Regions from separate parts of the Citricoccus parietis genome, predicted to be linked through region 3. Evidence: riboswitches for the same ligand, from Rfam matches in the RefSeq annotation. Region 3 holds a riboswitch; each other region holds the start of a gene.
The links. Region 3 has a riboswitch for S-adenosylmethionine ahead of ACFFIO_RS13915 (LLM class flavin-dependent oxidoreductase). Riboswitches for the same ligand answer to the same signal wherever they lie in the genome.

Region 1: it holds a riboswitch for S-adenosylmethionine, as region 3 does, so the genes downstream of both, ACFFIO_RS04575 (acyl-CoA dehydrogenase family protein) here and ACFFIO_RS13915 (LLM class flavin-dependent oxidoreductase) in region 3, are expected to answer to the same signal.
Region 2: it holds a riboswitch for S-adenosylmethionine, as region 3 does, so the genes downstream of both, ACFFIO_RS10315 (O-acetylhomoserine aminocarboxypropyltransferase/cysteine synthase family protein) here and ACFFIO_RS13915 (LLM class flavin-dependent oxidoreductase) in region 3, are expected to answer to the same signal.

Annotation. Positions count from the first base shown of each region.
Region 1 covers NZ_JBHLWH010000013.1:125,894-133,147, forward strand. The annotation lists gene ACFFIO_RS04570 (acyl-CoA dehydrogenase family protein) at 2-1,279, opposite strand; gene ACFFIO_RS04575 (acyl-CoA dehydrogenase family protein) at 1,276-2,649, opposite strand; SAM riboswitch class IV at 2,742-2,856, opposite strand; gene cynS (cyanase) at 3,021-3,470, opposite strand; gene ACFFIO_RS04585 (formate/nitrite transporter family protein) at 3,473-4,318, opposite strand; gene ACFFIO_RS04590 (MmcQ/YjbR family DNA-binding protein) at 4,457-4,906, opposite strand; gene ACFFIO_RS04595 (queuosine precursor transporter) at 4,953-5,651, opposite strand; gene ACFFIO_RS04600 (VOC family protein) at 6,071-7,093, shown strand; gene ACFFIO_RS04605 (hypothetical protein) at 7,113-7,254, shown strand, end outside.
Region 2 covers NZ_JBHLWH010000027.1:262,705-269,958, forward strand. The annotation lists gene ACFFIO_RS10295 (SGNH/GDSL hydrolase family protein) at 1-535, shown strand, start outside; gene ACFFIO_RS10300 (class I SAM-dependent methyltransferase) at 643-1,479, shown strand; gene ACFFIO_RS10305 (DUF2231 domain-containing protein) at 1,485-2,045, shown strand; gene metX (homoserine O-acetyltransferase MetX) at 2,050-3,171, opposite strand; gene ACFFIO_RS10315 (O-acetylhomoserine aminocarboxypropyltransferase/cysteine synthase family protein) at 3,188-4,564, opposite strand; SAM riboswitch class IV at 4,646-4,760, opposite strand; gene ACFFIO_RS10320 (VOC family protein) at 4,964-5,620, shown strand; gene ACFFIO_RS10325 (CPBP family intramembrane glutamic endopeptidase) at 5,651-6,562, opposite strand; gene ACFFIO_RS10330 (phosphotransferase) at 6,653-7,254, shown strand, end outside.
Region 3 covers NZ_JBHLWH010000039.1:183,503-190,756, forward strand. The annotation lists gene ACFFIO_RS13900 (acyl-CoA dehydrogenase family protein) at 1-812, shown strand, start outside; gene sigK (ECF RNA polymerase sigma factor SigK) at 1,010-1,606, shown strand; gene ACFFIO_RS13910 (anti-sigma factor) at 1,603-2,436, shown strand; SAM riboswitch class I at 2,503-2,594, shown strand; gene ACFFIO_RS13915 (LLM class flavin-dependent oxidoreductase) at 2,659-4,062, shown strand; gene ACFFIO_RS13920 (hypothetical protein) at 4,184-4,726, opposite strand; gene ACFFIO_RS13925 (winged helix DNA-binding domain-containing protein) at 4,931-6,028, shown strand; gene ACFFIO_RS13930 (NAD(P)-dependent malic enzyme) at 6,130-7,254, opposite strand, start outside.

The sequences.
Region 1 (7,254 bases), on a different contig from region 3:
TTCACTGCGCGTTCGGCACGGAGCCGATGCGGTAGGAACGGGCTGGCGGGGTGGCGTTGACCTCCCAGTCCCCGATGAGGCGGGACCGGTAGATCAGGGGGTTGTGGTTGGCCAGCACGCGGGCGTTGCGCCAATGCCGGTCCAGCCGCTTCGACTGGCTCAGGGCCGAGGCGCCGCCCACCTCGAACAGGTGGGTGGCCGCGGCCAGGACGTTCTTCGCGATGACCTGCTGGGCCTGGTAGACGCGGATGTAGAGGGCGTTGACGTCCTCCTCCGGCAGGGCCTCACCGGAGGCCTCCCGTTCGAGGATGCCGCCCAGCGCGGAGACCACGGAGTCGAAGGCGGCCCGCGCGGCGAACGCGGCGGAGGAGAGCTCACCGACCACCTGCAGCACCTGGGCGTCGTCCCGCGGCAGGTCCGCGGTCCCATGGCTGAAGGACCGACGCCGGCCGCGGACGTACTCGCTGACGTCCCGCACGATGGCCTCGGCGATGCCGGTCAACGCCGCGAGGTGCAGGAACTGCCAGCTGGCCTGGCCGGTGGCAACACGGGTGCCGTCATCCAGGCCGCCGGCGTAGACCTCCTCGGCCTCGACCGGCGTGTTCTCGAACACCGTGGTGCCGGAGGCGGTGAGTTGCTGGCCGAAGCCGTCCCAGTCGTCCAGCCTCGTGATCCCGGGGGCGTTCACGGACACCGTGGCGGCGATCTCCTCACCGTGGGCGTCCACGGCCGCCACGATGATCCAGTCGGCGTAGAGCGTGCCGGTGGAGTAGTACTTGGTGCCGTTGAGCCGCCAGGTGCCCTCGGAGTCTTGGGCCAGCGTGGTGGTCCCCTCCCCCACGGCGTTGTTGATCTCCGTGACGGCGTTGCCGACCACGGCCCCGTCCCCGAGGCGGCGCAGCCACCGGTCCCGGAACACCGGATCCGGGTGCCCCAGCACGTTCTCCTGGTTGATCAGGTGCGCACGCAGGGCCTGGACCAGGTTCGAGTCCGCCGCCGCCAGCTCCACGATCAGCCGTGCCTGCTCCGCGAAGGAGAGTCCGGCACCGCCGTACTCCACCGGCACCCGCAGAGAGGTGAACCCCGCCGCGGCCAGCCGCCGGACGGCGTCGCGGTCGATGATGTGCTCGGCCTCCCGTTCGGCGGCACTGTCCGCGATGGCGGCGAACACCGGAGCCATCCGCTCCCGGACGGCACGGTAGGCCTGACCGGACGATTCAGTCCCGGTGGAGGCGGCGGTGGAGAGCGCGGTGGCGCGCTCGGTGGTGGTGGTCATCATGCTCCTTCGGTGGTGGATGGGGTGGCGGCCTCCGCGGCGGCGGAGTTGCGGGCCGTGGAATGGAACGGCGGGATGGCGCCGTTGATCCGGTAGTCGCCCACGGCCTGGGTGCGGTAGATCAGCGGGGTGTGGCTGGCGATCGTCCGGGCGTTGAGCCAGTGCTGGTGCAGCTGCCGGCTGGCATCCGTGGCCGAGGCCCCGCCGGACTCGAAGATCTGGTTGGTGGCCTCCAGGATCAGATCGGACACCACGAGCGACGCCTCGGACAGCGCGATGTTGGCCCGGGCATGCGCCTGGACCACCACCGGGTCCTCCAGGTCGGTATGGCCCCGGACCTGGAGGAACGACTCCTCCACCACGGCCGCGGCGCCCCGCACGATGTGCCGGGCCGAGCCCACCTTGGCGGACACGGCACCGATGACCTGGTGCACCAGCGGGTCCTCCGCCGGCGTCTCCGCCGTCGCGTGGTCATAGGTGCGACGCCGGCCGCGGACGAACGCGGTGATCTCGGCCAGCGCGGTGCTGCCGATCCCCGCCTGGGTGGCCGCCAGCACGATCCACAGGACGGTGTAGGCCAGCACGCCCGTGGGGACGTTGAACTCCTGCGTCCGCTGGGCCCGCACGGGAACGTGGTCCAGGGTGGTGGTGCCGGAGGCGGTGAGCCGCTGGCCGAAGCCGTTCCAGTCGTCGATGCGCTGCACGCCGGGATCACGGGCGTCGATGATCGCGAAGACCGGGCCGTCCTCCTCGAGCCCGGGCCGGACCGCGGAGACCAGCAGGTAATCGGCGAAGATCGCCCCGGTGGAGTAGAACTTGTCACCCGTCAGGCGGGCCACCTCCGTGGTGCCCGTGGCGGCGGCCGACTGCACGGTGTCCAGGTCGGCGTCGATCCAGTGCACCGGGCGCCGGCCCGCGGACGGCGGCAGCTCCACCAGGGCGTTGCCGAAGATCCTCCCGGCCGCCACCCCGGCCAGCCACCACTCGGAGACCGCGCCCTGGGACTCGTTCTCGTGCTGCTCGGTGAACATGAAGTGCCCGTGCAGCGCCTGGGGCAGGTTGGAGTCGGCGGCGGCGAGATCCACCAGCAGATCGGCCAGTTGCGGCAGGCTCGCCCCGATGCCCCCGTGGTCGCGGCCGAGCCGCACCCGGGTGAACCCCGCGCCGCGGAGATGTTCAATGGCAGCGAACGCCAGCTCGTGATCCTGCTCGCGCTGTGCCGATCCCGCCGCGATGGCCGCAAAGACCGGCGCAAAGTGCGCGCTGAGCTGGGCGTCCGTCGGTCCCGAGGGGCCGATGGCTGCCCGCAGCTCCTCGAAGGTGGGCAGTCTGGTCAGCGCGGAGCGGTGTTCGAGGTGGGTGGTGTCCGTCATGGGTGTCCCCATCAGCCATGGCACACCGGAATGGCGTTGGCCCGGAACACGGCGTCATCGGGGCCCTGCGGCCGGGACACGCATTCACGGTGGTGCCGTACTTGCCCCGCGGTGGTCCCCGGAGGCCGAATCATCACCTGGAGCACCCCACTACGGTGAGAGGGTTGCCGTCCGGCCAGCCAGGGCTTAGCACCGGATCTCGTGATTCTGTTCTCGACCCTAGGCAGTCAGCTCGTGGCCGCCAAGCCTCGGGTCATGTTCAGCGGCCTGACGTCATCTGCGACCGGTTCCGTGCCGATGTGCCGCACCGATGGCTGCAGGCCGCCCCAGATGACGGTCTGTGACGGCCGGTGACGGACGGGACATTCCGGTCACCAGCGGTAGTCCAGGAACTTGCCGTCCAAGGTGATGACCACGCGGTCGCCATCCGGATCGGCACGGCGGTCGAGGTTGACCTTGAAATTGATGGCGCTCATGATGCCGTCCCCGAACTCCTCGTGGATCAACGCCTTCAGCGCCGGCCCGTAGACCGACATGGCCTCCATCAGCCGGTAGATCGTGGGATCGTTCATCACGGCCGGGTCGCTGCCCCTGTTCGGCTGCTGCTGCAGGCTCTCGGCCACGTCGTCGCCCAGACCGAGCATCTCGACGACGACGCCGGCCTGGGCTGCGGTCATCGGGTGCTGTCCCAGCAGCGCGGCCGTGGTCCACACCGGGGCGGCGCCGAGGGCGCCGGCGAGGTCCGCCCAGGTGAGGCCGGCACGGATGCGGGCCGCGTCGACGAGATCGGCAGCGTGCGCCTTGGGCATGATCGGGTCCATGGTCAGCGGCTCACGACGTGGTCGGACAGGGTCGGCAGCTTCGGCTGACGCTTAGCCCCCGTGCGGTAGTGGGTGGCGTAGAGGGTCAGGCCCACGAAGGAGAGGCCACCCACGAGGTTGCCGAGCACGGTGGGGATCTCGTTCCAGACGAGGTAGTCCATGATGGAGAACTCACCGCCCAGCATGAGTCCGGCCGGGAAGAGGAACATGTTGACGATGGAGTGCTCGAATCCCATGTAGAAGAAGAGCATGACCGGCATCCACATGATCAGTGCCTTGCCCACGACGTCCTTGGCCAGGAAGGCGGCGACCACACCGGTCGAGACCATCCAGTTGCAGAGCACGCCACGGATGAAGAGGGTCAGCATGCCGCCCGCTCCGTATTCGGCGTACCCCACCGTCCTCCCCTCGCCGATCGAGCCGATCTGCTGGGCCACCTCGTTCGGCGGGGTCTGGAAGCCGTAGGTCATGGTCACCACCATCATGATGGCCACGAGGAATGCTCCGGCGAAGTTGCCGACGAAGACCAGGCCCCAGTTGCGCAGCAGACCGCCGATGGTCACGCCGGGCCTCTTGTCGATCCACGCCAGCGGGACCAGGGTGAAGACACCGGTGAGCAGGTCGAATCCGAGCAGGTAGATCAGGATGAAGCCGACCGGGAACAGCAACGCACCCACGAGTGCGTTGCCGGTCTGCACGGTGACGGTGATGGCGAACGCGGCGGCGAGGGCCAGGATGGCACCGGCCATGAACGAGCGGATCAGGGTGTCCCGGGTGGACATGAAGACCTTGGACTCACCAGCGTCCACCATGTGCTTCACGAAGTCTGGCGGGCTGACATAGGACATGTGACATCACTCCAAGGGCGAGGGGCCGGGCATACCCCCAACCTAGGAAGAGTGCGTTTCTGCGGTGTTTCCGTCCCTGCACGGGGCCGCGAAATCTCCCTCACTCCCCCGGCGGGATGCGGTGAGATGCCCCTGCGCTCAATCCCGGCGAGGAAGCTCCCTGACCAGCTTCACCGCTGCGGTGAGCCGGTAGCTCGTCTCGAGCCACTCGGCGATCTCATCCCATCCTTCGTCCTGGGCCGGATCGAGTCCGTCCAGGTCGATGCCGAACCAGCCCGCGGGCCCCAGATAGGCCGGGCGGAAGGCCCGTGGATCCTGCTCCAGGAACGAGACGTCGGCCTCCTCGGGTCTGATCACCACCGCCTGCGGGTGCTGGACGTAGGCGTCCCCGGCGGCGGTCGAACCGGATCGTTCCTGGGCGCTGCCCGTGTCCTTGACCGAGGCCCCGTAGTAGGCGAAGACCTTCTGGGTGAAGAACGCCGGCCTCCCGTGGGAGACCTTCATGTCCGCCGCCGGGAGGGCCAAGGCCAAGGCGCGGACGCGCTGGAAGTGGCGGTCGCCGTCGTCGTACATCTGCGGGTGGGCCATCGGCCCAGTTTCCCCGGTGATCGAGGCCGCGTGAAGTCTCGGCCCCCTAGGCCCCGGGAACCGCGGCGTAGGCCGGCTCGGCCTTCTTGACCCGGCCGATGACCCACATGGTCACCGGGGACAGGACGATCTCGACGACGGACTTGAACACGAAGCCCACCAGCACATAGTTGAGGAACGTCGGCAGGTCCGTGATGCCGATGACGCCGGCGGCGATGGAGCAGAACACGAGGGTGTCCAGGAACTCGCCGACCAGGGTGGAGGCCGCCAGCCGGCCGAAGAGCAGGCGTTCGCCGGAGCGGCGCTTGAGGCGGACCATGAGCCAGGAGTTGGCGAGCTGGCCGATGAGGAAGCCAAGCAGGGAGGCGAGCACGATCAGGGGCACGGGCGCCAGGGTGCGGACGAGCGCGTCCTCGCCGTCGTACCACTCGGCGCCGGGCAGGGCGATGATGACCCAGAAGCAGAGCGCGGAGAAGACCGAGAGGGCGAACGTGGTGACGATGGCGCGCCGGGAGGCCTTGAATCCGTAGACCTCGGAGACCACGTCCCCGATGATGTACGCCAACGGGAAGAGGAAGAACCCGCCGTCCGTGACGATGGGCCCGAAGGTCACGCCCTTGGAGGCTCCGAGGTTGGACAGGATCAGCACGACGGCCATGACCGCCGTGAAGATGGCATAGAGGCCGGTGCCGGTGGGGGCGAAACGGGCGGGGGCGTGCTGAGGGGCAGGTGCGGAAGAGTTCACGTGGGGTCCTTGGGCGGTGGTTCGCCGAGGCCTCCGCCCCAGGGCGGGGTGGCGATCGGCTGTATTAACACTCACTGTGGTCCGGACGCGGCGACTGACGGCCTCAACGGCCCCGCGCTCACCCGCTGCCCCGGGTGGCGTTCGAACGACCCCTTATTCTTCCATATCCGCGCTGGTCGAGAGTGCTCGGTCCTACTGGATGATCATGGCGTCCAGGTCGGGTTCCTGGTCGATGACCCCGTACTTCACAGCCCAGCTCGCCGAAGGCCCGGAGCTACTGGCGGCGAGCGCCACGATGGAGTCGAATACCTATGACCGTAGCCATAGCCCCGCAAACTGTCTATGATTTTGTTGACAATCTTGTTCAATATCCGTGAAGCACGATCCGAGCAGCACCGCGTCCCCACAGGAGCCCGTCCATGACCGAACGCATCCGCGACATCGCCCACCTGTCCACCGTCGAGCTGTACACCCCGAAGTTCGAGGAGTCGCTCTGGTTCTTCCGAGACCTGCTGGCCATGCGCGAGGTCGGCCGCACCACGGAGAACGGTGGCGAGGTCGCCTACCTGCACTGCTGGGACGACTACGAGCCCTACTCCATCAAGCTCACCGAGAAGGAGCACGCCGGCGTCGGCCGCGTGGGCTGGCGCGCCCACAGCCCGGAGGCCCTGGAACGCACCGTGGCCCGCATCGAGGCGACCGGGCTCGGGGAGGGCTGGGTGGACGGCGAGCAGGGCCGCGGGCGCACCTACCGATACCAGAACCCGGACCGGCACCTGATGGAGGTCTACTTCGACACCCAGTGGTACGAGGCCACGGATGAGGACCGACCGGCACTGAAGAACCAGGCATCCAAGTTCCCCGGTTTCGGCGCCAACGCCCGCCGCCTGGACCACATCAACTACCTCACCGCGGACATGGCCGGCGTGTGCGAGTTCTCCGAGAAGGTGATGGGCGGCTACACCACCGAGTTCATCCAGCTCAACGACGGTGACGTGGGTGCCCACTGGTACACCTTCGGCCAGAAGTCCTACGACATGGTCTACTCGGACGACTGGACTGGCACGCCCGGGCGCCTCCACCACGTCGCCTTCGCCTCCGATACGCGCGAGGACATCCTCAAAGCCGCGGACATCTTCCTGGAGAACGGCATCTTCATCGAGTACGGCCCTTACAAGCACGCCATCCAGCAGGGCTTCTTCCTCTACGTGTGGGAGCCGGGCGGCAACCGCATCGAACTGGCCAACCAGGGCTCGCGCCTGATCCTGGCCCCGGACTGGAAGCCGGTCGGCTGGACCCAGGAGGAGCGCGCCAAGGGTCAGGCCTGGGGTATGAAGACCATCCCGACGTTCCACACCCACGGCACCCCGGTGGTGGAGGACGCGGACTCCGCGGCGAACCCGCATGAGGCACCGAAGCAGGACCAGGGCCTGGAGTCCTGACCTCACGTATTCTCGGGTCATGCCCCAGAACTTCGGTTGGTTCGCGTATGCGCCCCGGTCAGGATCCACTTTCGCCCCGAGCGCCAAGGCGGTCCTGTACCAGGACTCCAACGTCTCACCCCGTCGGCTGGCCGCATCACGCTGCTTCGCCGCAGCCTCGG
Region 2 (7,254 bases), on a different contig from region 3:
GGGCGGGGACCCGGACGCGATTGCCCAGAAGCTGGACGACCTGGTCGGGAACCTCGCCGCCAGCGGGGCCACGGTGGTGCTCTTCACCGGCCCTGACATCCGGGACACCCCTGTGATGGGTCGCATCCGCGGCAAGGTGGCGATCTACAACGAGAACGTGCACACCGTGGCCTTGCGGCACGAGGCTGTGGTGGCGGATCTATGGGCCCTGCGCGAGCTGACCCGGAAGGAGATGTGGGCCGCGGACCGGCTGCACTTCTCCCCCACAGGGCACCACACGATCACCGCCATGGTGCTGGAGACCCTCAACGTCCCCCACGACCTGGTGCCGTTGGAGCCGAAGCCGCCGGTGCCGCGCACGTGGCGTCAAGCAGCCACCGAGGACGTGCTCTGGGCCCGTGAGCACCTGATGCCCTGGGTGCTGCGGCGGTTGCGGCGCCAGTCCTCCGGTGACGGGCTGTCCCCGAAGCGGCCACTCGCCGAGCCGATGTTCGGGCACCCGATGCCCCAGGGCGCGGACAGCTCCGGATCATAGGGCTGCCGGGCTCAACCCGGCGGCGTCGAGGGCTCCCCCCACTGAGGACGCGGTGGGATAATTCTCCTGCGGGGAACGGTTCCTCGCATCTCCCAGGAAGTCCCGTCATGTCAACGACGCCTGTGCCCGAACCATCCGATCTGGACCTGAAGAAGAAGCATCGAGGGATGTGGGCCTCGGGCGATTACCCCACCATGGTGGAGAGGTTTCTCCTGCCCCTGGGACCACGCCTGGTCCGCGCCGCCGGAATCGGCGCTGGGGACCGCGTCCTCGACGTGGCCGCCGGAACGGGCAACGCCTCCCTCCCGGCCGCTGCCGCCGGGGCCGCGGTCACCGCCAGCGATCTCACCCCGGAACTGCTCGACGCCGGCCGTCGCCGGGCAGAGGCCGAGAACCTCGACCTCGAATGGGTCGAGGCCGACGCTGAGCACCTCCCCTTCGGGCAGGGCTCATACGACGTGGTGATGTCATCGATCGGTGTCATGTTCGCGCCCCATCATCAGCCATCCGCCGACGAGATGGTGCGGGTCTGCCGGCCCGGCGGAAGGATCGCCCTGCTGAGCTGGACTCCGGAGGGCATGGTGGGCGCGCTTTTCCGGACCATGAAACCGTTCGCACCGGCGCCACCACCCGGGGCGCAACCGGCACCCCTATGGGGCAGCGCTGACCACCTGGCCGAGCTCTTCGGCGGACGGGTCCAGTTCCACTCCGCCGATCATGGGGTCTTGGAGGTCACGGCCTTCCCGCGGCCCGGTGACTTCGCCGCGCACTTCATCGCGTCCTACGGCCCCACCATCTCCACTCGGGCCCATGCCAGGAGCCAGGGCCGGCTGGACGAATTCGACTCCGCGCTCGATGACCTGATGACGACCTGGAACCGTGGAACCGCCGACGCAGCCCGGTTCGAGATGGAGTACCTGCTCTCCGTCGGCACCAGGAGCTGACCCCCATGCGCAGGACAACGGACTCAGAACCCCTCTCGGCAGCGATATTGCGCACGGTGGCCGAGAGTTCTATGGCGGAACGCCTGGCCGAGGCCCAGCGATTCGTCTACGGGCCGATCCTCGACCGGGTGCGCCACAGCCCCTTCCACACCAACGCCCTCGGCCACTCGGTACACCCGCCCCTCACCGACATCACCCTCGGTAGTTGGATGGGGGCCTCCCTCCTCGACCTGGCCGGCGGGAAGCCGTCACGCCGCGGCGCCACGCTCCTGGTCTCGGCAGGGTTGCTGGCCGCGATTCCGACAGCCCTCGCCGGCGCTGCCGATTGGACGGAGACCGAAGGGACCGATTACCGGATCGGCGCGGTCCACTCGCTGGGAACGGATGCCGCCGTCTTCCTGTTCCTGGGGTCCCTCGTCGCCCGCCTCCGGGACCGTCACACCCTCGGGGTCGGACTGGCTGCGGCCGGCAACGCCGTCGCGGCATCTGCAGGATTCCTCGGCGGCCATCTGGCCCTGACACGGGGCATTGCGGGACGGGCCGGGCCGACTGAGCGCGGCGGGTGAGGACCTAGAGTCCGAGCACCCGCGTCATCTCCGCGGCCACCTGGTCCAGGTCCGTCAGGAACCCGTCATGACCGATCGGCGAATCGATCATGTGCACCGTGACGTCACCGGGCAGTTGGCGCGCGAGTTCCTGGGACTGGCCCGGGAAGTACAGGCGGTCGGACTCGACGGCGGCGATGAACGGTGTCACCCGGATGGAGCCGAGCACCTCTGCCTCCGGGCCCCGGCCGCGGGAGACGTCGTGGCTCATCAGGGCCTCGGTCAGGACCAGGTAGCTGTTGGCGTCGAAGCGCTTGACCAGCTTGGCCGCCTGGTAGTCCAGGTAGGACTCGACCTGATAGCGCCCCTGCCGCCGGACCGGCTCGCCGAACGGGTTCTCCTCGGGCTGCGCGGCGCGCCCGAAGCGGGCGACCATGTCCGGTTCGGACCGGTAGGTGATGTGCGCGATCTTGCGGGCGATGCCCAGGCCGCCGTCCGGCGTCGGGCCCGGATAGTAGTCCCCGCCGCGGAAGTTCGGGTCCAGGGTGATGGACTGCACCTGCGCCTGAGCGAAGGCGATCTGCTCGGCGGTCGAATGCGCGCCGCAGGCGATGACGGCCATGCCGGCCACGCGGTCGGGGTAGGTCGCGGCCCACTCCAGGGCGCGGGCGCCTCCCATGGAGCCGCCGATCACCGCCTGGAAGCGCACGATGCCCAGCGCGTCCGCCAACCGCGCCTCGGCGTGGACGGAATCGCGGATGGTGGTGAACGGGAAGCGGGAGCCCCAGGGATTGCCCTCCGGGTCCAGCGAGGACGGTCCGGTACTCCCGTAGCAACCGCCCAGGATGTTCGGGGCGATCACGAACCAGGTGTTGGTGTCGATGGCGCAGCCGGGGCCGACGACGCCCTCCCACCAGCCCTCCTCCGGACCACCGGAGGAGGCCGCCACGTGCGTGGACCCGGTCAGGGCATGCAGCACCAGCACGGCGTTCGACTTCTCGGCGTTGAGCCTGCCCCAGGTCTCGTAGGCGATCTCCGCCTCCGGCAGGTGCCCACCGGTCTCGAAGTCCAGGGCGCCGATGCGCTGGGTGTGCAGGCCGCCCTCGGGGAGGCCCGTGGAGGTCGGCTGGGGGGTGGTGGTGGTCATGCGAATACCTCCGGACCTAGGCGCTCACGTCAGCCGCGGCGAAGCCGTTGTCAAGATCGGCCAGGATGTCCTCGATGCTCTCCACGCCCACGGACAGGCGGACCAGGCCGGGGGTCACGCCGGCGGCACGCTGCTCCTCCTCGGTGAGCTGGGAGTGCGTGGTGGACGCCGGGTGGATGACGAGCGAGCGGACGTCACCGATGTTGGCCACGTGGTGGTGCAGCCGCAGTGCATCCACAAACCGGGCCCCGGCCTCACGGCCGCCGGCGATCTCGAAGGAGACGAAGCCGGCCGGGCCCTTGGGCAGGTACTGCTTGGCGCGCTCGTGCCACGGGCTGGAGGCCAGCCCCGGGAAGATGACCGTCTCGGCCAGGACGTGGTCCTCCAGGTACTCGGCCACCTGGCGGGCGTTGGCCACGTGGCGCTCCATGCGCAGGGACAGCGTCTCGAGCCCCAGGTTGAGGAGGAAGGCGTTGAAGGGGCTGATCGCACTGCCGTAGTCGCGCAGCAACTGGACCCGAGCCTTGAGCACGAAGGCCAGGTTGGCGCCGAGGATGCCGTCCACACCGAGGTCCCGGGCGAAGACGATCCCGTTGTAGCTCTCATCCGGGGTGTTGAAGCCCGGGAAGCGCTCCGGCTGGGCGGCGAAGTCGAAGGTGCCGCCGTCCACGATCACACCGCCCATGGCCGCGGCGTGGCCGCCGAGGTACTTGGTGGCGGAGTGGACCACGATGTCCGCGCCGTGCTCGATCGGACGCAGCAGGTACGGGGTGGCCAGGGTGTTGTCCACGATCAGCGGCACCCCGGCCCCGTGGGCGACGTCGGCGATGGCGCGGATGTCCAGCACGTCCCCGCGGGGGTTGCCGAGGGTCTCGCCGAACAGCGCCTTGGTGTTGTCCTGAATGGCGTTCTTCCACGCCTCCGGGCTGTCCGGATCCTGCACGAAGGTGGTGATGATGCCGATCTTGGCCAGGGTGTGCTTGAACAGGTTCTGCGTGCCGCCGTACAGCGAGGCCGACACGACGACGTGGTCCCCCGCACCGGCGAGGTTGAGGATGGAGAAGGTGGTGGCGGCCTGACCCGAGGCCAGCAACAGTGCCCCGACCCCGCCCTCCAGGGCGGCGATCTTGCCCTCCACGGCCTCCTGCGTGGGATTGCCGATGCGGGAGTAGATCGGGCCGAGGTCCTTCAACGCGAAGCGGTCCGCGGCGACCTCCGCGGAGGGGAAGTCGAACGAGTTCGACTGGATGATCGGCAGCACGGTGGCGCCGTAGGGGTTCTCCTCCGGGATACCGGCATGGACCTGGCGGGTCTCGAAGCCCCACTGGGCCGGATCGGCGGCGGCCTCGGTGTTCGGGGTGGCGTTCGGGGTGTTATTGGGGGTGTCAGTCACGTGACGGCTCCTGTCAGTCCAGGGCCACCTGCAGGGTGCCGGCGGGCACGGACATCGTCCAGCAACCCGACGCGGCGTGGTGGCCCGCGCTTGCCGGTGCCGGTTGGCACCTGCCTGGTCCTCACCCGGGGCACCCCACCGCGAGCTGGAGGGTTGCCGGCCAGCAAGCCGGGGCTTGATGCTGGCACTCATGACCTTCATCAAGTCTGCCAGATCGGCTCCGGGGATTCATCCCCGGCCACCAGGGAGCGTCGCAATGCGCCTCACGGTGGGGTTCGTGTGGCCATCGCCCTCACGAACTTCGGCCTCCAGCATCGGACGGCCGTGAGGCCTGTGACCTCGACCACATTTCAAGTGAGGTTAACCTAACCGGCCCGTGACTGAAGAAAGTGCGACGATATGGGCATGATGCGCCTGGATCACGTCTCGTACGCCGTTGGACCCCAAGAAGGACTCGCCGCCACGGTGGCCCGCCTCGCCGAAACGCTCGGCATCGAGCGCGTCAAGGGCGGTGTCCACCCGCGCTTCGGCACGCGCAATGCGATCTTCCCGCTGCGCAACCGCCAGTACCTCGAGGTGGTCGAGGTCCTGGACCACCCCTCCTCCGAGAAGGCTCCGTTCGGCCAGGCCGTGCGCGCCCGCTCCGAGATGGGCGGCGGCTGGATGGGCTGGTGTGTCACCGTGGACGACCTCGCCCCGTTCGAGGAGCGCCTGGAGCGCCAGTCCGTGCCCGGCAACCGCAAGTTCCCGGACGGCCGCGAACTCACGTGGCGCCAGATCGGCATCAAGGGCCTCATCGCCGACCCGCAGGTCCCGTACCTCTTGCGCTGGGATGAGGGCACCGAGGACCTGCACCCCTCGCAGGCCCACACACCCCAGGCCGAACTGTCCTCCATCACGATCGCCGGCTCCCGCGACCGCGTGCGCGGCTGGCTGGGCCTGGACGATTCAGAGGAGACGGTCGAGGACCTCAACGTGGTCTTCGAATCGCCCTCCGGCACCCCCGGCATCCTCGAGGTCACCTTCGAGACCCCCAAGGGCACCATCACCCTGTAGTTCCTTCAGGGTCAGGTGCCGCAGCCGGGGTCAGGTGCCGAACAGGCCCGCCGCCGCCAGCAACGGGTAGGCCACGAACCCGGCGGCATCCAGGAGGAAGTGCGCGATCACCAGCGGCATCACCCGCCGGTATCTCAGGTAGACCGCGCCGAACACCAGCCCCATGAGCAGGTTGCCGACCCCCGGGCCCACCCCCTGGTAGAGGTGGTAGGCGCCGCGCAGGACGGCGCAGCCCACCAGCACAGCCGCGGGATGCAGGGGAACGACGGCGCCGCTCGCCCAGGTGCGCAGCCCGCCCTCGCTGCCGGGCCGGCTCGGTTCGAGCCCGGCGCGCCGCTGCTGCAGGTAGCCGATCCGGTCGAAGAGCCACGCCACCACGATGATCTCCTCCAGCAGCCCGTGCCGCAGGGCGGAGAACAGCAGCACCGGGGTGGTCCACCAGTACTCGTTCAGCGCGCTGCCGACGATGGCCGTGGTGACGCCGGCGGCCCGTCCGGCCGCGTAGACCGCCAGGGTCCCGAGGCCGATCGCCAGGAACAGCCCGATTCCGAGGCCCACGTCCCTGCCCGGCCGGCGGAAGTCCAGGCCGAAGGTGCGGAACGGGTTGCGCCCCCGGATCCACACCAGGTGCAGCACCAACAGCACCGGAATCAGGGCGAAACCGATATCCAGCAGCTGGTACATCAGGTCGAAGTACTGCCGATCATCCAGCGCCGGGTTCAGGGTGGTGGTCTGCCCGGACAGGGGCGCCTGCGTCCACTTGTCGATGAGGTTGACGATCGCGTAGACCGCCGACTTCCCCAGGGACAGCGCCAGCACGATGGCGATCTCCCAGCGGACCATCCGGGCGGAGGGCGCCGCCAGGGCGTCGAACCCCTCTGACACTGCCGGACGGGTCGGCGGAGTCGGGACGTTCGGAGACGGCGAAGCTGGGGTGGTCACCGCCCCAGTGTAGGAGTGCCCGAGACCCCTGGCCTTCCGACCCCCTCGTCCCGCCACGGTCAGAGCCGGCCGCCGCGCTACCGTGGATCCATGGCCTCCGCACCGACTCCTGACGACGTCGCCGCCGCCTGCGCCGCGGCCGCCCGACCCTTGGCCTCTGCCCTCGCCGCTGACGACGGACTCGCTCGCCGGCTGTCCGAGGCGGACTGGCCTGCCGGCGTGATCGACGAGGGCGGACAGTTCCACCGGGTGCTCGTGCTGCCCGGAGTGGGCGCCGTGCGGATGACCCGCACCCACGAGGCCGCGGCACACCTCAGCGACCGCATGGCCACCCTGCAGATCCTCAGCACGACGGCGGCGCTCCCCTTCGCCGTGCCCGTGCCGCTGACCGAGGTGGTCGGGGAGGCGGACGGACTGCCGGCGGGGATGGCCGCCGTGGTGCAGGAGTACCTCCCGGGCGAGGCGCACCCACCGCACGCCGGCGAGGTGCCGGTGCTGCGCGAGCTGTGCCGGACGCTGGCGGGGATCGACACCGCTCCCCTGGCACCCCACCTCGGCCCGCCGTTCGCCTACCGTGGCCCCTGGACCGCGGAGAAGGTCGCTGCAGTGCAGTCGGTGCCGTCGATCCTGGCGGCGTCGCACGGGCCCGGCGTCTGGACCGACGGATCACCGGAAGCCCCCGGAGGCGCGGC
Region 3 (7,254 bases):
TCCGGCGCAAGGTCCTGCCCCGCCCCACCGGATCCCAGCGTGCCAGATTCCAGGACACGACGCCGGCCGCCGGCTCGGGCGGCCGGGGCGGCCCCCAGCGGGCCGACGTCGCGCTCGCCGTGGTGCGGGTGCGGCAACCGCGGATCACGGTGAAGGACGATTGGGACGGCTTCGGCCAGCGACTCACCGGGACGGGGACCATGGAGTTCCACGGGGCCGGCGTCGAGGAGCTGCTGGCGCTGCCGCCGGCCGACGGGCCGGTCCCGCTGCACCACGAGTCCACCCTGATGGCGTTGCTGGCTGGCATCGGACGGGCCGCGCTGCGCGACGGCGTGGAGCAGACCCGGCGGCGGAGACGCTCGCCGAACACCGGGGGCGGACTGACCCCGCGCGAGGACGACCAGCTGCTGGGGATCATCGGCGAGCTCTCCGCCCAGCAGGCCACCGCCGAGGAGCTCGTGCGCGCCGCCGGGCGGGACCTGGATGCGGCACTGGCACTCGCCGCCGTCGGGCTGGAGCAGCCGGAAGGCGACGGCGCCGCGGACGAGGCGATGCACCGCGCCGCCCTGACGGCCCACCGGGCTCATGTGATGGTGCCGAAGCTGGTGCTGGACACGTGCACGCGGATCTTCGACACGCTCGGTGCCTCCGCCACCAGCACGGACCTGCAGCTGGACCGGCACTGGCGCAACGCCCGGACCATCGCCAGCCACGATCCGGCCGTGTTCATGGCCCGGATGGTGGGCGATTGGGAGGTCAACGGGACGCGCACCGTGCCCTACCTCCAGACCGGCACCACCGACGAGGCCTGAAGCCGACCCATCCGCAGGGCCGTCGGCTCCGAACACCAGACAGCACCCGGCGGTCGAGCAGGCCACCGGACCGACCACCACCGGACCAACACCGGGCCAGCACAGGAGGAGCCATGCGGATGAAGAGACCACCCATATTGAGCGACGCCCCTGACAGGTAAGCCGATCCTGGCCCCTTGCCCGGTTAGGGTGGATCCATGACGAGCACTGCAGGCACCGGACCCGGCCGCAGTGCCGCGCGCGAGCGGAACGCCCACCTGGTGGGCCTGCTCCAGCGCAGTGCCACTGGAGACCAGGAGGCCTTTGCCGCGTTCTATGATGCCGTGGCCCCCTCGGCCTACGGCCTGGCGCGGAAGATCGTGCGTGACGCCGACCTCGCGGCCGACGTCACGCAGGAGGCCCTCGTGGACGTGTGGCGCTCCGCCGAGCGCTTCAACCCTGACCGCGGATCCGTGGTCGGGTGGGTCTGCTCGATCACCCACCGCCGGGCCGTCGACCTGATCCGTTCCACCCAGTCCGGCCGGGACCGGGAGGAACGGGCCGGAGTGGCCGGGTTCGAGCGGGACCGGGACGACGTTTCCGAGGCCGTGGAGTCGGCGGAGGACCGGGAGCGCGTGACGGAATGCCTCGGCACGCTGACCGGCCTGGAGTACGAGGCCGTGACGCAGGCCTACTACGGCGGGCTGACCTACCGGCAGGTCGCTGAACGACTCGGGGCCAAACTGGCCACCGTGAAATCCCGGATGCGCAGTGCGCTCCAACGACTACAGGACTGTTTGGGGGTGGGAGCATGACGAACGGAAACGAGAACGAGATCAAGAACGAGTTCGACGCGGAGTTGCTCGCCGCCTGGGCCCTGGACGCCGTGGACGAGGACGATCGCCGCGCCATCGAGCAGCAGCTCGGCTCAGACCCTGAGCTCCGTGCCCGGGCCGATGCCCTCAACAGCACCGTTGCCCGCCTGGCGGTGAGCACACCGGCCGAGCCTCCCGCCGACCTGCGGGACCGTGTCCTCTCGGCCGTGGCCGGGACCGGTCAGGACGCGCGGCCTGCCGCGGACGGCGACGCCTCGCCCGCAGCGGGATCCGGCACTACCGGCTCCGGCGTCGGCACCGAGCGAGCCGGCGTCGCCGATCTGGACGGCCACCGTGCCCGACGCCGGCCGACCGCGCGCCGCTGGTGGGTGGGGGCGGTCTCGGCCGCCGCGGCCGCCGCCGTCGCCGTGGCCGTGGTGGTGAGTCAGCCGTGGGCGCCCACGGGCGGCGTGACCGAGGGCGACCAGCTCACGGCGATCGAGCAGATCCTGCAGGTGGACGGGGCCGAACGGCTGGAGTCCCCGGTGACCGGCGGCGGTGAGGTCGAGGTGGCCCGCGCCCCGTCCGGTGAGACCGTGCTGGCCGCGCGGGGCCTGCCGGCTCCCGCCGAGGGCCGCGACTACCAGATGTGGACCATCCAGGGCGAGGCGGCGCCCCAGCCGGCCGGGTTGCTGGAGGTCCAGGATGGCCTCGCCCTCGTGCGGATGCAGGACGTTCCGGCGGACGCGGCGCTCGCCGTCACCGTGGAACCGGCCGGCGGGTCCGAGGCACCGACCACGGATCCGATCGTGGTCCTCGCCTCGAGCTGACACGCCGGGTGACTCCGCGTGAACCCCGGTTGGGGTCGCGACCGAAGGTGTGGTGGAATCGATGGGTACCCATCCAGAGCGGCTGAGAGATCTGGCTCGATGACGCCGCAGCAACCACCGGGCAACCGGACAGGTGCTACCGCCAGGACCGATGGAAGGAGCACCACCGTGTCTGTCCCCAGCAACGAGAACGCCCATGGATCGAACGATCTCCCGGAGGGCGTGCCCACCACCGCCACCGGCAAGCGCGAGATCCTCTTCAATGCCTTCGACATGAACTGCGTGGCCCACCAGTCACCGGGCCTGTGGCGCCACCCCGAGGACCGCGCCCGCGACTACAACACCCTGGGCTACTGGACCGGATTGGCCCAGACCCTGGAACGGGGCCTGTTCGACGGCCTGTTCATCGCCGACGTGCTCGGGCCCTATGACGTCTACGGGGCCTCGGACGAGGCCACGCTCAAGGCCGGCACCCAGGTCCCGGTCAACGACCCGATGCTCGTGGTCCCGCCGATGGCGGCCGTCACGAAGAACCTGACCTTCGGGGTCACCGCCGGCACCGCCTACGAGCACCCCTACCCGTTCGCCCGCCGCCTGGCCACCCTGGACCACCTGACCGAGGGCCGCGTGGGCTGGAACGTGGTGACCGGCTACCTGCCCTCCGCCGCCATCAACATGGGCCAGGAAGACCAGATGGAGCACGACGAGCGGTACAACCACGCCGACGAATACCTCGATGTGGTGTACAAGCTCCTCGAGAGCTCCTGGGAGGACGACGCGGTCGTCAACGACAAGGAGTCCGGGGTCTTCATCGACCCGTCCAAGGTCCACCGGATCGAACACGAGGGCACCTACTTCAAGACCCCCGGCATCGCCTTCACCGAGCCCAGCCCGCAGCGCACCCCGGTGATCTACCAGGCCGGCGCCTCCACCCGCGGCCGGGCCTTCGCCGGCAAGCACGCCGAGGCCGTGTTCATCAACTCGCCCACGGATGACCTGATCAAGGGCACCACCGCGAAGATCCGCCAGGCGTTGGTCGAGGCCGGGCGCGATCCCTACGACGTCCGCGTGATGTCCATGCAGACCATCGTCACCGGCGCCACCGACGAGGAGGCCCAGGCCAAGTACCAAGACCTGCTGCAGTACATCGACGTGGAGGGTGGCCTCGTGCTGATGTCCGGCTGGATGGGCATCAACCTGGCCGAGTTCGAGCTCGACGAGCCGATTGGGGACGTGAAGTCCAACGCGATCCAGTCCGCCGTGGAGACCTTCAAGAAGGCCTCCGGCGACGACTCGATCGAGTGGACCGTCCGCAAGCTCGCGGAGTGGTGCGGCGTGGGCGGCTTCGGCCCGGTCATCATCGGTTCCGGTGAGACTGTGGCCCGGGAACTGGCGCGAATCCAGGACGAGACCGACGTGGACGGCTTCAACCTCGCCTACCACATCACCCCGGGCACCTTCGAGGATGTCGTCGAGTATGTGGTCCCGGAGCTGCAGCAGCTCGGTCGCTACAAGACCGAGTACGCCGAGGGCACCATGCGCCACAAACTCTTCGGGCGTGGCGACCACCTGCCGCAGAACCACTACGGCTCCGGGTTCGCACTGCGGAACCGCGCGCACGCCTGAGGCTGCGGGCCGGCGTCGGGCCGATTGTCAGCCCGGGACCGTGGCGGCAACCGGGTATGCAGGAACCCCGGCCCCCTGAAGCGGGGACCGGGGTTCCGGTGCGTGGTGGGACGGTGCCGGATCAGTAGCGTCCGGGTCCGCCGCCCTCGGTCTCGAGGGACTGGGACGGATCGGAGACCACGTCTCCGGAGGCGTCCTTGACGTTGGTGTTCCCGCTCGAGGCATTCGCATCGGAGCCGGTCGCCGGGGTGTCGGAATCCTTGGTGACGGACTGGTCACCGGAGGCGTGCTTGCCGGCGGACTTGTCTGCGGCATCGGAGGCCTTGTCCGCCAGCCCCTGGGCGGCGTTGGCCCCCTTCTCGGTGGCCGAGTGGGCGGCGGCGTTGGCCTTGTCCGCCTTCTCCGCCAGGTTCGGCGCCTTGTCCTTCAGGGCGTCCGTGGCCTTGTCCGCCAGGCCAGCCGCCTTGTCCGCCATCACGGGGGCCTGGTCCTTGACGGCACTGGTGGCCTTCTGGGTGGCCTTCTGCACCTGGTCCTGGGTCTTCGGGTCGTTCCAGAAGCTCTGCGCGTTCTTGGCGAACTTGTCGAGGTTCTTTCGTCCTTCGCGACTGCCCAGGAGATATCCGAGGGCCGCGCCGATGCCGAGGGTGATCAATCGTTTCATGTCGTCTCCTTTGTGGCGTCTGCCCGTGGCGGGGTGACCGCTCGGGTATGTCCCGAGTCTTCACCGCGGGCGGAGCCAGGTCAATCGGTGCACAGCCGGGCACCGGGGGATTCACAGCCTTTCCTCAGGCATGGTGCCGACAACAGCGGCAGTCGGCGCAGTCCTAGGGCTCCGTGGCACACTGTCCCCAGCGAAGGAGGGGGCATGCTGATTCTCAGCTCCGAACAGGTGGCGCGGATGCGGTTGATCTCCCAGGGGCTGATCGATCCGCTGCCCACTGCCGCCGAGGCGGCGCGATGGCTGACGTGCACCCAGGGCCAGGACTACCCGGGCTCCACCGTGTCCCTGGCCCTGCGCAGCGTGGACCGCTCCACCGCAGCGGTCCGCGAGGTCTACGATGCGGGGAGCATCGTCCGGTCCTGGCCGATGCGCGGCACCCTGTTCGCCGTGGCGGCCGAGGACCTCGGCTGGATCCTGGACCTCACTGCGGGCCAGACGTTGAAGGCGAGCGAACGGCGCCGCCGGGAGCTCGGTCTGGACGCGGACGTGCTCGACCGGGCCGAGTCAGCCGCCCTTCAAGCCCTGGCAGGTCCGGGACTGACCCGTTCGGAGCTCCTGGACCGGTTCACCCAGGAGGGCTTGTCAGTGGATGAGGGACGCGGGTACCACCTGATCTTCTTCCTCGCCCTGCGCGGGGTGCTGTGTTTCGGCCCCACCGAGGGGCGGGAACAACGCATCGTCCTGGCCACGGAGTGGATCGCCTCCGGTCAAGCCTCTGGTCGAATGCGTGGCCGGACGCCAGGCCGGAAGCCGGGCCGGGAGGACGGCGTCCGCGAACTGCTGCTGCGTTACCTGCGCTCCCACGGCCCGGCCACCGTGGAGGACTTCTGCTGGTGGTCCAAGATCGGCAAGACCCAGGCCCGGGCTGCACTGGCGGACCTTCAGCCGGACCTGCTGCCCGCGGACGTGGACGGGCGGAAGCACTGGATGGTCCCGGACCTGCCGGACCGGCACGCAGAGCGGGCCCGGGCCACCGCCGCGCCGGTCCTGCTGCCCGGGTTCGATGAGATCGTCCTCGGCTACCAGGACCGTTCCGCGGTGCTGACGAGGGATGAGGAGACGCTCGTGGTCCCCGGACGCAATGGGGTGTTCAAGGGCACGGTGCTGCATCGCGGCCACGCCGTGGGGACCTGGAAGAGGTCCACCCGGCGCGGCCAGCCTGTCGAGGTCACGGCGTTCGGAGAGCTGCCCGGCCCGGTGGCCAGGGCGGTCCCCCGTCTCAGCGCCGCGCTGCCGGCCTGACGCCGTCGGGCACCGGTCGGCACCGGTCAGGACGACCGGTCGGACACCGCGGGCCCCGGCCGGAAGAACCGGCCGGGGCCCGCGCGTCGGGAAAAGGGCGCTCAGCCCCGCGGGGTGGCGACCTCGGCCACGGCCGCGGCCACCCGGAGGGAGACCTCCGGGTCGAAGACCGAGGGGATGATGAAGCTCGGGTTCAGCTCCTCGTCCGTGATGGTCCCCGCGATGGCCTCGGCGGCGACGACCAGCATCTCGTCGGTGATGTCCGAGGCCCCGGCGTCCAGCAGGCCGCGGAAGAAGCCGGGGAAGGCCAGCACGTTGTTGATCTGGTTCGGGAAGTCCGAGCGGCCGGTGGCCACGATCGCGGCGTGCTTCGACGCGATGGCCGGGTGCACCTCCGGATCCGGGTTGGACATGGCGAACACGATCGAGTCCTCATTCATGGCTGCCACATCGGCCTCGTCCAGCAGGTCCGGGGCGGAGACGCCGATGAACACGTCGCGACCGACCACAGCCTCCTTGAGGGAGCCGGAGAATCCCTCCTCATTCGTGTTGTCCGCGAGCCACTGGCGGTTGGCGTCGGCATGCTGGGAGCCGCGCTCGATGATCCCGGCCCGGCCGGCGGCCACGATGTGGCGGGCCCCGGAGGCCTTCAGGAGCCGGATGATGGCGGTGCCGGCCGCGCCGACCCCGGCGACGGCGATCTTGACGTCCTCGATCTTCTTGCCGGTGAGCTTCAGGGCGTTGGTGAGGGCTGCCTGGACCACGATCGCGGTGCCGTGCTGGTCATCATGGAACACGGGGATGTCCAGTTCCTCGCGCAGCCGGGCCTCGATCTCGAAGCAGCGCGGGGCGGAGATGTCCTCGAGGTTGATGCCGCCATAGGCCGGGGCGATGGCCTTGACGATGCTGATGATCTCCTCGGTGTCCTTGGTGTCCAGCGCCACCGGCCAGGCATCCACGCCGGCGAACTGCTTGAACAGGGCCGCCTTGCCCTCCATGACGGGCATGGCGGCCTCGGGGCCGATGTCCCCCAGGCCGAGGACGGCGGTCCCGTCCGTCACCACGGCCACCGTGTTCTTCTTGATGGTGTACAGGCGGGCCAGCTCCTTGTCCTCCGCGATCGCTTTGCAGACGCGGGCCACGCCCGGGGTGTAGGCCCGGGAGAGATCGTCCCGGGTGCGCAGCGGCACGCGCAGGGTGGTCTCGATCTTGCCGCCCTCGTGCAG